Regions from separate parts of the Pseudomonas sp. H1_D05 genome, predicted to be linked through region 3. Evidence: predicted binding sites of a transcription regulator. Region 3 holds the regulator's gene; each other region holds the start of a gene.
The links. The regulator FliA, encoded in region 3, starts transcription of late flagellar genes. The targets are predictions, from matches to a motif close to CTAAAGTTTNNNNNNNNNNNGCCGNTAA.
Positions count from the first base shown of each region.

Region 1: the regulator FliA is predicted to act here: its motif matches at 2,312-2,339, upstream of AB4O11_RS22730 (methyl-accepting chemotaxis protein).
Region 2: the regulator FliA is predicted to act here: its motif matches at 3,309-3,336, upstream of AB4O11_RS09130 (methyl-accepting chemotaxis protein).

Region 1 covers NZ_CP162825.1:5,029,122-5,034,249, reverse strand. Annotated here, with positions in the region: gene AB4O11_RS22750 (LysR substrate-binding domain-containing protein) at 1-429, shown strand, start outside; gene AB4O11_RS22745 (MmcQ/YjbR family DNA-binding protein) at 426-785, shown strand; gene AB4O11_RS22740 (DUF1294 domain-containing protein) at 903-1,334, opposite strand; gene AB4O11_RS22735 (undecaprenyl-diphosphate phosphatase) at 1,331-2,161, opposite strand; gene AB4O11_RS22730 (methyl-accepting chemotaxis protein) at 2,467-4,101, shown strand; gene pnuC (nicotinamide riboside transporter PnuC) at 4,269-4,832, shown strand; gene AB4O11_RS22720 (AAA family ATPase) at 4,829-5,128, shown strand, end outside.
Region 2 covers NZ_CP162825.1:1,980,794-1,985,921, reverse strand. Annotated here, with positions in the region: gene AB4O11_RS09140 (amino acid adenylation domain-containing protein) at 1-677, shown strand, start outside; gene AB4O11_RS09135 (SRPBCC family protein) at 699-1,166, shown strand; gene AB4O11_RS09130 (methyl-accepting chemotaxis protein) at 1,314-3,194, opposite strand; rRNA gene rrf (5S ribosomal RNA) at 3,576-3,691, opposite strand; rRNA gene rrf (5S ribosomal RNA) at 3,797-3,912, opposite strand; rRNA gene AB4O11_RS09115 (23S ribosomal RNA) at 4,065-5,128, opposite strand, start outside.
Region 3 covers NZ_CP162825.1:3,655,132-3,660,259, reverse strand. Annotated here, with positions in the region: gene AB4O11_RS16520 (chemotaxis protein CheA) at 1-777, opposite strand, end outside; gene AB4O11_RS16515 (protein phosphatase CheZ) at 832-1,620, opposite strand; gene AB4O11_RS16510 (chemotaxis response regulator CheY) at 1,639-2,010, opposite strand; gene fliA (RNA polymerase sigma factor FliA) at 2,178-2,918, opposite strand; gene fleN (flagellar synthesis regulator FleN) at 2,915-3,745, opposite strand; gene flhF (flagellar biosynthesis protein FlhF) at 3,862-5,128, opposite strand, start outside.

The DNA of each region.
Region 1 (5,128 bases), 1.4 Mb from region 3:
CGTCAGGCGCAGATGGTCGTGGTGGCCAGCCCGGCGTTTTTACAGGGCAAGACGATCAACCATCCGCAAGACCTGAAGCATCTGCCCGTACTGGGTGCGCTGGAGGCCGATCGTATGGTGCATGTGCGCCTGCTCGATCAGCAGGGCCACAGTTTCGAACTGAACATGGAGGCTCGCCTGGGCATCGATGATTTTGTCGTACGCAAGGCCTGCGTCCTCGCCGGTCAGGGGTTTACCCTGTTGCCGATGATGTATTGCGAGGCGGAGCTGGAAAACGGCACGCTGGTGCAGATGTTGCCGGAGTGGTCACTGCCCGGCGGCTGGCTGCAAGCAGTGTATCCGCATCGGCGCGGGGTGATGCCAGCGGTGCGCGCGTGGATCGATCATCTGGTCGAGTCGTTCAATGCCTGTGGGGAGCGGTTGTTATGAACAAGGGAAAGATGAACGAAGCCGACGTTGCGGCGTTCTGCCTGGCATTGCCGGGCGCTCGGGAAGATTACAAATGGGGCGGCGTGCGAGTGTTTTCGATTGCCGGCAACAAGATGTTTGCCTTGCAGGGGCTGCGTGGGGATTCGCTGGCGTTCAAGGTTGATAAAGATCTGTTTCTCGGTCATTGCGACCGCCCGGGGATTCACCCGGCGCCCTATCTGGCCCGGGCGCAGTGGATCATCATGCATCCGCCCTACCCGTTGGGCGCCGAGGAATTGCGCGGGTTGTTGCAACGTTCGCATCAGCTGGTGGTGAGCAAGTTGCCGAAAAAGACCCAAATCGGTTTGTTGCTGTAAACCCGATCCCTGTAGGAGTGAGCCTGCTCGCGATAGCGGAGTGTCAGTTGGAATTTCTTTGGCTGACACTCCGCTATCGCGAGCAGGCTCACTCCTACATAGGGAGTTGCGGTGTATTCAGAACAGCGTCAGCAGATTCGAGCCAAGAAACAGCTGGTCGATCCAGAACACCTGGTGCAGCAACACAATCACCCAGAACAGAATCTGAAACGACACCTTGCGCGTCTTGTGCCGGAACACCTGCTGGGCGATCAATGCACCCGGCCAGCCGCCCGCCAGTTCCACAGCATGAAGGATGTTCTCCGGTGTGCGCCAGGCGTCGGCGCGCGCCTTGCGCTTGTCTGCCCAGTACATGAAGAACGCCAACACGCTCACAACACCGTAAGCCGTCAGCGGCACCAACGAAATCCCGCGCAACCACATCGACACCGAGCCGAACAGCGGCAACGCGCAGACGATCAACAGAACCAGCAGTTTCAGCTTCAGATGCTGGATGTTGTTGCCGCCCGAAGGTCGCCCTTCGGGCCGGCGTGCGCGGGAATCACTCATGGCTTGGCCGCCGCCCAATCGATCCAGCCAAACTGCCACGTCGCCAGAATGACCAGACCAAAAACGATCCGATACCAGGCAAATGCCGCATAGCTATGGCTGGCAATGAACTTGAGCAAGCCGCGCACGGCGATCATGGCGAAGATGAACGCGGTGACAAAGCCGATGGCAAACACCGGGAAGTCCGCCGGGACAAACAGATGGCGGTACTTGTAGCCCGAGTAGACCGCCGCACCGACCATGGTCGGCATCGCGAGGAAGAAGGAAAACTCGGTGGCAGTCTTGCGCGACAGACCGAAGAGCAACCCGCCAATGATCGTCGAGCCGGAACGCGAAGTGCCGGGAATCATCGCCAGACACTGAGCGAAACCAACCTTCAAAGCATCTTTCCAAGTGATCTCGTCGACTGTTTCGGCGTGCACTGCATGCTGACGCTTTTCCGCCCACAACATGATGATGCCGCCCACCACCAACGCGGTCGCAACGGTAATCGGATTGAACAGGTATTCGTGGATCAGGTCGGCAAAGATCACGCCCAGCACCACAGCGGGCAGAAACGCGATCAGCAGGTTAGCGGTGAAACGACGGGCACTGGGCTGCGTCGGCAAACCGATGACCACATCGAGAATCTTGCGGCGAAACTCCCAGACCACCGCGAGGATCGCGCCGAGCTGGATGATGATATTGAACGCCATGGCCCGTTCGCCGCCGAAATTCAGCAAGTCGGCAACAATGATCTGGTGTCCGGTACTGGAAATGGGCAAAAACTCCGTCAGCCCTTCTACAACTCCTAGTATCAGTGCCTGCAAGGCCGTCCAAAGATCCATCAATCCCCCAAAGAGCGATGCGCGCCGGCATGCTCCGATAATATTTTTCTAGCGTTCACTGCGATCAGCGTAGCTGTTTATGGCTGTACCGATTCCGCACGCACAGGATCCACACGAAACGGTCAAAATTCCGTGAAATATCAATTTGGATTCAGGTTTTCACGCGCGGGGCCGAAATCCTAACAGACAAGCCTTATTAGCGCTGCCGCGTTATACGACTTGGGTCGCGTATGCCCGCTCACGAAATCGTGGTTGGATGCTGGCGGTCGTTTATTACAAGAAAAAGAATCCGGAGTGACAGCGTTATGAACAGCTTGCGCAGTGTGTCGATCAGCCGACGCTTGTGGCTCATCTTGATTGTGGCGGTGGTCATGTTGCTGACCTTGGGCGTGTTGATGCTCAAGCAGATCCACGACGATCTCTACCACGCCAAGGCCCAGAAAACCCAGCACGTAGTACAGACCGCCAGCGGCCTGCTGACCTACTACCACGACCTCGAAACCGCCGGCACCCTGAGCAAAGAGGCGGCGCAGAAACAGGCGCTGACGGCGATTCGTGGGCTGCGCTACGACCAGAGCGATTATTTCTGGATCAACGACCTCACGCCCGTGATGGTCATGCACCCGACCAACCCGAAACTCGAAGGCCAGAACCTCTCGGCGATCCGCGATCCGGACGGTTTTGCGGTGTTCAACGAAATGGTCGCCATCGCCAGGTCCAAAGGCGCCGGCATGGTCGACTACCGTTGGCCGAAACCCGGCGCCAGTGAGCCGGTGGCCAAGACCTCCTACGTCAAACTGTTCGAGCCGTGGGGCTGGGTGCTCGGCTCCGGAGTTTACGTCGACGACGTGCAGGCGGAATTCCAGGGCCAAGTGATCAAGGCTACGGTCATCGGCCTGGCGATTGCCGTGATCATGGCGCTGCTGGTGATCCTCATCGCGCGCAGCATCGTCCGTCCGCTGCAGGAAACCGTGAACGCCATGGCCAACATTGCCAGCGGTGAAAGCGACCTGACCCGCAGCCTCGATACCCATGGCAAAGATGAAGTCACTGAACTGGCGCATCACTTCAACGCCTTCACCGCCAAACTGCGGCGGGTGATCGGCGAATTGCAGGTGTCGGCCAGTGCACTGGGTCAGTCGTCCAGCGAACTGGGCAACGACGCCACGCAGGCCCAGCAGCGCAGCCAGCAGCAATCGCAGCAGATGGAACTGGTGGCCACCGCGATCAACGAGGTGACCTATGGCGTGCAGGACGTGGCGAAGAACGCCGAGCACGCCGCCGCCGAAATGCGCGATGCCGAAGCGCAGGCGCAACAGGGCCAGATCAACATCGATGGCAGCTTGCAGCAGATCGACAAACTGTCCGGCACTATCGATCAAGCGGTGGAGGTGATCCGCACCCTCGCCGCCGAAAGTACGCAGATCGGCAGCGTGCTGGAAGTGATTCGCTCGATTGCCGAACAGACCAACCTGCTCGCGCTTAATGCCGCGATTGAAGCGGCGCGGGCCGGTGAGCAAGGTCGCGGATTTGCCGTGGTGGCGGATGAAGTACGCTTGTTGGCGCAACGTACGCAGAAGTCGACGGCGGAAATCCAGTCGATGATCGAGCGTCTGCAGAACCATTCCGAAGCCGCTGTGAAAGTGATCGGCGACAGCAGCAAGGCGTCGCAACTGACCATCGAACAAGCCGGGTTGGCCGGTGCGAGTCTGAATGCGATTGGCCAGGCACTGCGTAATCTCAATGGCCTGAACGCTTCGATTGCCAGCGCCACGTTGCAGCAGGCGCATGTGGTCGAGGACATTAATCAGAACGTCACTCAGGCGGCCGGCCTCTCGCACAGCACGGCGATCGCTGCCGAACAATCGAGTGCGGCCAGCCTGAAACTTGGCCAGTTGAGCGAACAACTCAACGCCCTCCTGCGCCAGTTCCGCGTCTGACCCAAAACCTGTGGGAGCGAGCTTGCTCGCGAAAGCGTCAGGTCAGTCAAAGAAGATTTCGACTGCACAGGCCCCTTCGCGAGCAAGCTCGCTCCCACAGGGTTCTTCAGTGTCTGGGCGAATGCAGTACAATCCGCCCCCTCCTCAATTTCCCCCAAGGAACCCCCATGTCCGGGCTTGAACTGTTTGCCGCCGCCCTCGGGGTGCTCGCCGTGTGGCTGACGGTCAAACAGAATCCGTGGTGCTGGCCGATCGGTCTGGTCATGGTGCTGCTCTATAGCTGGATCTTCTTTGAAGTGAAGCTGTATTCGGACATGTTGCTGCAAGTGATCTACGCCGCGCTGCAAGTCTATGGCTGGTGGCAATGGACCCGCGCCGGGACGATGCATGACGGTCGTGAGGTCACGCGCCTCGATCAACGCTCGGTCCTGATCGGCTTGGGCGTTGGCGCGGTCGGCAGCCTGTTGCTCGGTGCGGCCATGGCTCACTGGACCGACGCCGCGCAACCGTGGCTCGATGCCGCGCTGACCGGTTTCAGCCTGGTCGCGCAACTGTGGATGGCGCAGAAACGCCTGCAATGCTGGGCGCTGTGGTTTGTGCTGGATGTGATCTTTGTCGGCTTGTTCATCTATAAGGGGCTGTACCTGACCGCTGCGCTGTACGGGCTGTTCACTCTGCTGGCGATCCAGGGCTTTCGCGAATGGCGTGCTGACCCGGCGTTGCGCACATGAAGGTTGTGGTCCTGACCGGCCCCGAATCCACCGGCAAAAGCTGGCTGGCGGCGGGCCTGCAACAACGCTTTGGCGGCTTGCGGGTGGATGAATACGTGCGTCGGTTTATCGAACTCAATCCCCGCGACACTTGTCTGGCTGATATCCCGGAAATCGCCCGGGGCCAATTGCACTGGGAAGATGAAGCGCGGGCGCAACAGCCGTCATTGCTGATCCTCGACACGCACTTGCTGAGCAATATGCTCTGGAGTCAGACGCTGTTCGGCGATTGCCCGGCCTGGCTGGAATCCGAATTG
Region 2 (5,128 bases), 1.7 Mb from region 3:
CGCTGTCGGCTTCCAGCACGGTGGACGATGCTGGACGGGTGCTGGAACTGCCAGCCGCCACGACCCCACCGATCTATATTCGCAACGGCTACAACCTGTCGAAATGGGTCGGCGAACGCATCCTCGAACGGGCGCGGGAACGCGGTGTACGGGTCAATCTGTATCGCCCTGGCAACATTAGTTTCAACAGCTTGAGCGGCGTTTGTCAGCCGCACAAAAACCGTTTGATGCTGATGCTCAAAGGCTCGATTCAGCTCGGCCAGGTACCGGCCTTCGCGCTGAATTTTGACCTGATGCCGGTGGACTTTCTCGCCCGCTTCATTGCTTTCCACGCCAGCCGTTATTCGTCCGACCGCGCGGTGTTCAACCTGCATAACCCCGAGCCTTTGAGCTGGGACGCCTACGTCACTTCGTTCCGCGAAACCGGCAGCGAGTTCGCGCTGGTCAGCGTCGCCGACTGGCAGCAGCAACTAAACCGCGTCGATGCCGACAACGCGCTGTTCGGCGTGCTCGGTTTCTACCTCAACGGCTTCGAAGAAGACATCGGCGACATCTCCCTGATTGGTCATGCCAACGCTGAGGCCGGCGTGCATCTGATGGGCGCGCACTACCCGCAGAAATCCCCGGCGCTGCTGCGTCGTGGCTGCGATTACCTGAAAGAAATCAACTTCATCTGATCCAACAAAAGGAGCAACACCATGAGCACTTTGCAACCCGATACCCTGATCAAAAACCCGCATGGCTGCCACGTAGTGTCTTCGGTAGAAGTGCCGGCAGACGCGGCGCAGGTCTGGGCGGTGGTCGGCGATTTCGGCGGATTCGACCGTTTCATTCCGGCGCTGTCGCACATCGAAACAATCGGCGAGGGCGTGTCCTCGCTGCGCAAGAAATGCTTCAAGGATGGCAACGTGGTAGTCGAGCAACTCAACTCCCGCGATGAGCACGCGCGGAGCATGACCTGGACGACGATTTACAACACGTTGGGGGTGGCGAATCTGTGGGCGGCGATGAATGTCGAATCGCTGGGCGCGGGTAAGTCTCGGGCGACGTGGACGATCATTGCCGAGGCGGCTGCGGGCGGTGAAGAGGCACTGCCAGGGTTCAAGGATTTTGTGCAGGGGTTTGCGGATGATGCGATGGGGAATGTGCTGAAGCTGTTTGTTTAAGGCTTCGGCTTTGCGGTGAATGTCAGACCGCTTTCGCGAGCAGGCTCGCTCCCACATTTTGATTGCATTCCTTCTGTAGGAATGCGGTCAATCTGTGGGAGCGAGCTTGCTCGCGAAGAACGATAACGCGGTCTCCAATCTGAATAATCAGATCTTGAAGCTGTCGACCAATTGCTTCAGACGGTTAGCCTGCTGCGACAACGCATCACAATCCTTCAACGTCTCGTTGAGGTTAGCCACGCTCTGCTGGTTCAGCAGATTGATCTGGTTAACGTCGACGTTGAGGGTTTCCACAACCGCGGTCTGCTCTTCAGTGGCCGCTGCCACCGATTGGTTCATGCCGTCGATTTCACCGATGCGTTGAGTCACGCTGACCAGACGCAAACCGGCCTGATTGGCCACTTCCACGCTCTGCTCGCTGGACACCTGACTGGCGTTCATCGTGGTCACCGCTTCCCGCGAACCGATCTGCAACGACGTGATCATTTTGTGGATCTCTTCCGCCGACTCCTGGGTGCGATGGGCAAGGTTTCGCACCTCGTCCGCCACCACGGCAAAACCACGTCCGGCTTCACCGGCACGCGCCGCTTCGATTGCGGCGTTAAGTGCCAGCAGGTTGGTCTGCTGCGAAATCCCTTTGATCACATCGAGGATGTGGCCGATGTTGTCGGTGCTGGCGTTCAGGGTTTCGATCTGCGTGCACGACAGGCTGATCTTCTGCGACAACTCTGTCATCGCTTGAATCGTCTGCTCGACCACCTGACGACCGTCATCAGCCTGCTCGCTGGCGCCGCTGGCGTGTTGCGAAGCATCGGCGGCGTTGCGCGCAATTTCCTGAGTGGCGGCGCCCAACTCGTTAATAGCGGCAGCCACGCTGTTGGTGCGCGCGCTTTGTTCGTCGGAACCGACGATCGAGGCGTTGGACGATGCCATCACCCGTTGCGACAAGTCATGCACATGACGGGTGGCGGAAGACACTTCGGAAATCGACGCGTGAATACGCTCAACGAACTGGTTGAACGCGCTGCCCAATTCACCGAACTCGTCTTTGCTCTCGACCACCAGGCGGCGGGTCAGGTCGCCTTCGCCCTGAGCGATATCCTGCATCGCACGGCCCATGGTGGTCAGCGGACGCATCAACACATTGATCAACAGGCTCAGCAGCAAGGCAATGGCCGCCACGGCCACGAACATCGCAATCAGTGCCGAGGTGCGGAATTGGCTGAGTGCTGCGTAGGCCTTGTCGCGGTCGATCGACAGACCGATGTACCACTGCGCATTCGGCAGATCGCTGACCGGGGTAAACGACAGAATACGTTCCTGACCGTTGAGCAACACGTTCTGGTTGCCCTTCTCGATGCGTACGCTGGTGTTTGGGTAGATGTCTTTCAGGTTTTTCATGACCTGATCCTTGTCCGGGCTAACGATCACCTGACCGTCGGCGCTAACCAGGAATGCATGGCCGAGGCCACCGAAGTCCACCGAGTTGATGATCTTCACCAGGGTTTCCAGGCTCAGGTCACCCCCGACGACGCCGAGCAGTTCACCGTTCTTTTTCACCGGCATGGCGATGGTCACCACCAGCCCGCCGACAGCAGCCATGTACGGCGGCGTCAGCATGGTTTTGTCAGCTACCACGGCCTGCTTGTACCAAGGGCGCTGACGCGGGTCATAGCCGTCCGGCATCTTCGCGTCAGGACGCTGGGTGAACACACCGTTGGCCTGACCGACGTAGGTGAACTGGAAGTTCGAGGTGAAGGCCGGTTGATCGACCAGGCCCGGGAAGTCCGCGTCCTTACCCTGATGGGCAACGTTCTGCGCGAGGTTTTCCAGCACCAGGATCCGCCCGCTCATCCAGTTCTGCACGCTGCTGGCGGTCAGATCACCGGCCTGCTGCACGGAAGACTGGAGGTTCTGGCGAATGGTGTTTCGCTGCAGATAGTCGTTGTAGAGGGTGAACAGCGCGAACGCCAGGACCACGACGCCCGAGGCGGCCAACAGGATTTTATGGCTGAACTTGAGATTCATTTCATGGGACTTCTTATGCCAAAAGTGGGGATGCGTTCCGGATGCAACATCCATGTACAGTGCAGGCAGCGTTCTACTAGCCGCTCTACTTTGGTGCACGCATGTCTCACCAGTCTGTCGGCACGTGTCGGAGAAATCTTAGGGCCATACAGGAAATGGATGGTATTTCTGCCAGATTCCCGCCCAACGGCGTGCCAGAGCGTTCGTCACGGTGTTTCCGGAGCAACGTTCCGGCGGCAGTTTCAAATCCTGCAACCCTTTTTCCTGTGCATAAAAAAGCCAGCCCCTGATGTCTCAGGGGCTGGCTTTGTCGTTTCTTTATCTGATCCTGAAATGACAAAACCCCCGTCCGCGTTAGCAGACAGGGGTTTCGGAATTCAATCTTGACGATGACCTACTCTCACATGGGGAAACCCCACACTACCATCGGCGATGCATCGTTTCACTTCTGAGTTCGGGATGGGATCAGGTGGTTCCAACGCTCTATGGTCGTCAAGAAATTCTGTATCTGGCCCGTCAACACGGTAACGAGCCAGCAAAAACAGTTACTTCTACTAAAACAAAACCCCAACTGCTTTCGCAATTGGGGTTTCGGAATTTAATCTTGACGATGACCTACTCTCACATGGGGAAACCCCACACTACCATCGGCGATGCATCGTTTCACTGCTGAGTTCGGGATGGGATCAGGTGGTTCCAACGCTCTATGGTCGTCAAGAAATTCGGGTACTGACTCGTGACCAGATGGCCTCGCTTCAGCAAATTGGGTATGTGACAGCTTTCGGTGTTTTGTGAACATCGAACTTTCGGTTCGTTTCGTCTTCACACACCGCAATCTGGTCTCTTCGACGCAAATTGCTTGGGTGTTATATGGTCAAGCCTCACGGGCAATTAGTATTGGTTAGCTCAACGCCTCACAGCGCTTACACACCCAACCTATCAACGTCGTAGTCTTCGACGGCCCTTCAGGGAACTCAAGGTTCCAGTGAGATCTCATCTTGAGGCAAGTTTCCCGCTTAGATGCTTTCAGCGGTTATCTTTCCCGAACATAGCTACCCGGCAATGCCACTGGCGTGACAACCGGAACACCAGAGGTTCGTCCACTCCGGTCCTCTCGTACTAGGAGCAGCCCCTCTCAAATCTCAAACGTCCACGGCAGATAGGGACCGAACTGTCTCACGACGTTCTAAACCCAGCTCGCGTACCACTTTAAATGGCGAACAGCCATACCCTTGGGACCGGCTTCAGCCCCAGGATGTGATGAGCCGACATCGAGGTGCCAAACACCGCCGTCGATATGAACTCTTGGGCGGTATCAGCCTGTTATCCCCGGAGTACCTTTTATCCGTTGAGCGATGGCCCTTCCATACAGAACCACCGGATCACTAAGACCTACTTTCGTACCTGCTCGACGTGTCTGTCTCGCAGTCAAGCGCGCTTTTGCCTTTATACTCTACGACCGATTTCCGACCGGTCTGAGCGCACCTTCGTACTCCTCCGTTACTCTTTAGGAGGAGACCGCCCCAGTCAAACTACCCACCATACACTGTCCTCGATCCGGATAACGGACCTGAGTTAGAACCTCAAAGTTGCCAGGGTGGTATTTCAAGGATGGCTCCACGCGAACTGGCGTCCACGCTTCAAAGCCTCCCACCTATCCTACACAAGCAAATTCAAAGTCCAGTGCAAAGCTATAGTAAAGGTTCACGGGGTCTTTCCGTCTAGCCGCGGATACACTGCATCTTCACAGCGATTTCAATTTCACTGAGTCTCGGGTGGAGACAGCGCCGCCATCGTTACGCCATTCGTGCAGGTCGGAACTTACCCGACAAGGAATTTCGCTACCTTAGGACCGTTATAGTTACGGCCGCCGTTTACCGGGGCTTCGATCAAGAGCTTCGCGTTAGCTAACCCCATCAATTAACCTTCCGGCA
Region 3 (5,128 bases):
TGCTTCAACGGCAAAGTTGCCCTTGCCATGCAGTTGATCGAGCAGGGCTTCGAATTCGTCGTCGGTGATATCCGAGCTGTCGCCCGCCGCCGGGGCTGCTGGAGCCGCTGCGGTCGGTGCCACGGCATCCGCCGCGAACTGGCCTTTGCCATGCAACTGATCGAGCAACGACTCGAACTCGGCGTCAGTGATTTCGTCGCTCGCGGCTTCAGCCGCCGTTTGCGCAGGTGCAACAGCGGCCGGGGCTTCAGCTTCAGCCTTGACGGCGTTCAGCGAGTCCAGCAGTTGTTCAAATTCGTTATCGGTGATGTCGCCCGACGAGTCGCCTTCAACGACCAGTTCTTCGATCATCTCGGCCACCGGCGATGCCGGGGCGGCGTCCGCCGATTGCGGTTCGGCCAGACGCGCCAGGGCGGCCAGCAGTTCCGGGGTAGCGGCGGTGATCGGTGCACGCTCACGAACCTCAGTGAACATGCTGTTCACCGCGTCCAGTGCTTCGAGGACAACGTCCATCAGTTCTGCATCAACGCGACGCTCACCCTTGCGCAGGATGTCGAACACGTTTTCGGCGATGTGACAGCACTCCACCAACTCGTTGAGCTGAAGGAAGCCGGCGCCCCCTTTTACAGTGTGGAAACCGCGAAAAATTGCGTTGAGCAGATCTGCGTCATCCGGACGGCTTTCCAGCTCGACCAGTTGTTCGGACAGTTGCTCAAGAATCTCGCCGGCCTCAACCAGGAAATCCTGAAGGATCTCTTCATCGGCGCCGAAGCTCATTAATGGGGTGCTCCTACAGGTCTAAAAACCCAAAAAACCTAAAATTCCACAACTCTAGAATCCGAGGCTGGATAACAAATCGTCCACATCGTCCTGACCGGACACAACGTCTTCTCGTTTATCGGCATGAATCTGCGGACCTTCACCCTGCGAGAGATGTTTTTGTGGATCTTTTTCTGCAAGCATCGCGGCGCGGTCATGTTCGATGCCCGCAAAGCGGTCGACCTGACTGGCCATGAGCACGAGTTTGAGCAAATTGCTTTCGACTTCGGTGACCAGTTGGGTCACACGCTTGATCACCTGACCGGTCAGGTCCTGGTAATCCTGGGCCAGCAGGATGTCGTTGAGATTGCTCGACACCGCACGGTTGTCCGTGCTGCTGCGTGACAGAAAACCGTCGACCCGGCGCGCCAGCTCGCGGAACTCTTCAGCCCCGACCTCGCGACGCATGAAGCGACCCCAATCGGCGCTCAAGGTCTGCGCTTCATCAGCCAGACTGTTGACCACCGGCGTGGCGCTTTCCACCAGATCCATGGTGCGGTTGGCCGCGGCTTCTGTCAGCTTGACCACATAGCCCAGGCGTTCGGTGGCGTCGGTGATTTGCGACACTTCCTCGGCCTGCGGCATGTTCGGATCGATCTGGAAGTTGACGATCGCACTGTGCAGTTCACGTGTGAGCTTGCCGACTTCCTGGTACAGGCCACGGTCACGGGTCTGATTGAGCTCATGGATCAGTTGCACAGCGTCGCCGAACCTGCCTTTTTCAAGGCTTTCGACCAGTTCGACCGCGTGTTTTTTCAGGGTCGACTCGAAATCGCCCTGTGAAGATTCGTTATGCTCCATAGCTCCCCCGCGCGTTCATCAGCCGATGCGTTCGAAAATCTTCTCGATTTTGTCTTTCAACGCCTGAGCCGTGAAAGGTTTGACTACGTAGCCGTTTACACCAGCCTGAGCGGCTTCAATGATCTGCTCGCGCTTGGCTTCTGCAGTCACCATCAGCACTGGCAAGTGCTTGAGTTTTTCATCGGCACGCACGTGACGCAGCAGGTCGATACCGGTCATGCCCGGCATGTTCCAGTCCGTTACCAGAAAGTCGATGCTTCCGCTGTTGAGCACTGGAATGGCAGTCACGCCATCATCCGCCTCGACAGTGTTGGTGAACCCCAGATCACGCAGCAGGTTCTTGATGATCCGCCGCATCGTTGAGAAGTCATCAACGATGAGGATTTTCATGTTCTTGTCCAATTCGACCTCCAAGCAGTCTTAAACGCGCCCAGCACCTGGACGCGCCATTTCAATCATTCCGGCGTAGCACTCGAAGACTGTCTGGAGCACAACAGAGCAAGACCGGTGCCGTTCATCACCGCACCAGCCTCGTTCGCAGTGTCCCCACACTGCCTTCAGCGCGCTCGCCACTCCCCCAAACGCCCCCGCAAACGGGCCGCGCACTGGCTGTGTAACTGGCTGACCCGCGATTCACTGACGCCAAGGACTTCACCGATCTCCTTGAGGTTCAGCTCTTCGTCGTAGTACAGCGCCAACACCAGTCGCTCACGCTCCGGCAAATTGGCAATCGCGTCCGCCAACGCTGCCTGGAAACGTTCATCTTCCAGATCGCGTGACGGCTCCATATGAGCACTCGCGCCATCCTCGTGCAGCCCTTCGTGTTCGCCGTCCTGCAACAGGTCGTCGAAACTGAACAGGCGACTGCCCAAGGTGTCATTCAAAATCCCGTAGTAATCGTCGAGACTCAATTGGAGTTCGGCCGCAACCTCGTGATCTTTAGCATCACGGCCGGTTTTAGCTTCAATTGAGCGAATCGCGTCGCTGACCATACGGGTATTGCGGTGAACCGAGCGTGGCGCCCAGTCCCCTTTGCGCACTTCGTCGAGCATCGCGCCGCGGATTCGTATGCCCGCGTACGTTTCGAAACTGGCGCCTTTGCTGGCGTCGTATTTGGTCGAGACTTCAAGCAGGCCGATCATCCCGGCCTGGATCAGGTCTTCGACCTGCACACTCGCCGGCAAGCGCGCCAGCAAGTGGTAGGCAATGCGTTTGACCAGTGGCGCGTAACGCTCGATCAACTCGTACTGCGCGTCACGTGCCGACTTCTTGTAGTAGTTCATACCGCTTGCGGTCATAGCACGGGCCCTGCCGTTTGCTGCACGAGGCGCTCGACGAAAAACTCAAGGTGGCCACGCGGGTTGGCGGGCAGCGGCCAGGTGTCGACCTTCTGCGCGATCGCCTTGAACGCCAGCGCGCACTTGGAACGCGGAAAGGCTTCGTACACCGCGCGCTGCTTCTGCACCGCTTTACGCACGCTTTCGTCGTAAGGCACGGCGCCGACGTATTGTAGGGCCACGTCAAGGAAGCGATCCGTGACCTTGGTCAACTTGGCGAACAGGTTGCGCCCTTCCTGCGGGCTCTGCGCCATGTTGGCGAGGACGCGGAAGCGGTTCATGCCGTAATCGCGGTTGAGCAGTTTGATCAGCGCGTAGGCGTCAGTGATCGAGGTCGGCTCATCGCAGACCACCAGCAACACTTCTTGCGCGGCGCGAACAAAACTGACTACCGAGTCACCAATACCCGCAGCGGTATCGATCACCAGTACATCGAGATTGTCACCGATGTCGCTGAACGCCTGAATCAGGCCGGCATGTTGCGCCGGGCTCAGGTGCACCATGCTCTGGGTGCCGGACGCCGCCGGCACGATGCGAATGCCACCAGGGCCTTGCAACAGCACGTCGCGCAGCTCGCACCGGCCTTCGATGACGTCGGCCAGCGTGCGTTTAGGGGTCAGCCCCAACAATACGTCAACGTTCGCCAGACCCAGGTCGGCGTCCAGCAGCATGACCCGACGGCCAAGCTCTGCCAGCGCCAGCGACAAGTTCACTGACACGTTAGTCTTGCCGACGCCACCTTTGCCGCCGGTCACCGCGATCACCTGTACGGGATGCATGCTGCCCATGTTATTTCTTTACCTTGTCTTGCATAGACGGAGGCCACATTACTGGCTGCGCGTTCACAACCGGAACAATGCATGGCAGACCATCGATGTAGGTACAAAAACTGTTCATGAATACCTCAGCCTACCTGCTTGGTCGGGCTGTGATAGATATCAGCGAACATGTCAGCCATGGCTTCTTCGCTGGGTTCTTCCTGCATTTGCACGCTGACGGCGCGGCTGACCAGTTGATGACGGCGCGGCAGATGCAAATCATCCGGAATCCGTGGGCCATCGGTCAGGTACGCGACCGGCAATTCATGACTGATCGCCAGGCTCAACACTTCGCCAAGGCTGGCCGTTTCATCCAGTTTAGTCAGGATGCAGCCGGCAAGCCCGCAACGCTTGTAACTGTGATAAGCGGCGGTTAGAACCTGTTTCTGGCTGGTGGTTGCCAAGACCAGATAATTTTTTGAACGAATGCCACGCCCGGCCAGACTTTCCAGCTGCATGCGCAGGGCCGGATCGCTGGCTTGCAGGCCGGCAGTATCGATCAATACCACGCGTTTGCGCAGCAGTGGATCCAGCGCTTGCACCAGCGATTGGCCCGGATCGACATGGGTCACTGGCACATTGAGAATGCGGCCCAGCGTCTTCAGTTGTTCCTGAGCGCCGATACGGAAACTGTCCATGCTCACCAGCGCGACATTCTGCGCGCCGTATTTCAGCACATAACGCGCGGCCAGCTTGGCGAGTGTAGTGGTCTTGCCCATGCCGGCAGGACCGACCATGGCAATGATACCGCCCTCTTCCAGTGGCTCGACTTCCGGTACGGCAATCATCCGGGCCAGATGCGCGAGCAGCATGCGCCAAGCCTGACGCGGTTCTTCGATATCAGTGATCATCGCCAGCAGATCGCGCGACAACGGGCCGGACAGGCCGATACGTTGCAGACGGCGATACAGGTTGGCTTGCGCCGGACGGCTGCCTTGCAGCTGATTCCAGGCCAGGGTGCCGAGCTGAACTTCCATCAGCTCGCGCAGGCTGTTCAATTCAAAGCGCATCGAATCCAGTGCACGCGGATCGATACCACCGGAGGACTGCGCAGGTGCCGGGGCCGGACGCGCCGGAGCGGCGTAAGTCGGCTCGGTCAGCGGTTCAGCGGCGGTCAGCGGCAGGCCGGCGGTCAACGGCAGCCCGGCGAAAATCTGGCGATTGCTATTGCCATCGGCTTCGCCACGCAGGCTCAACTCGGCCTGAGCGGTGACGATGCGCGACTGGGTCTTGCGCAGTTCGTCCTCGAGCTCCATGTTCGGAACCCGTGGCGCCAGCGCCGACAATTTGTAATCCAGTGCCGCCGTCAGCTCGACACCGCCGGCAATGCGGCGGTTGCCAATGATGGCGGCA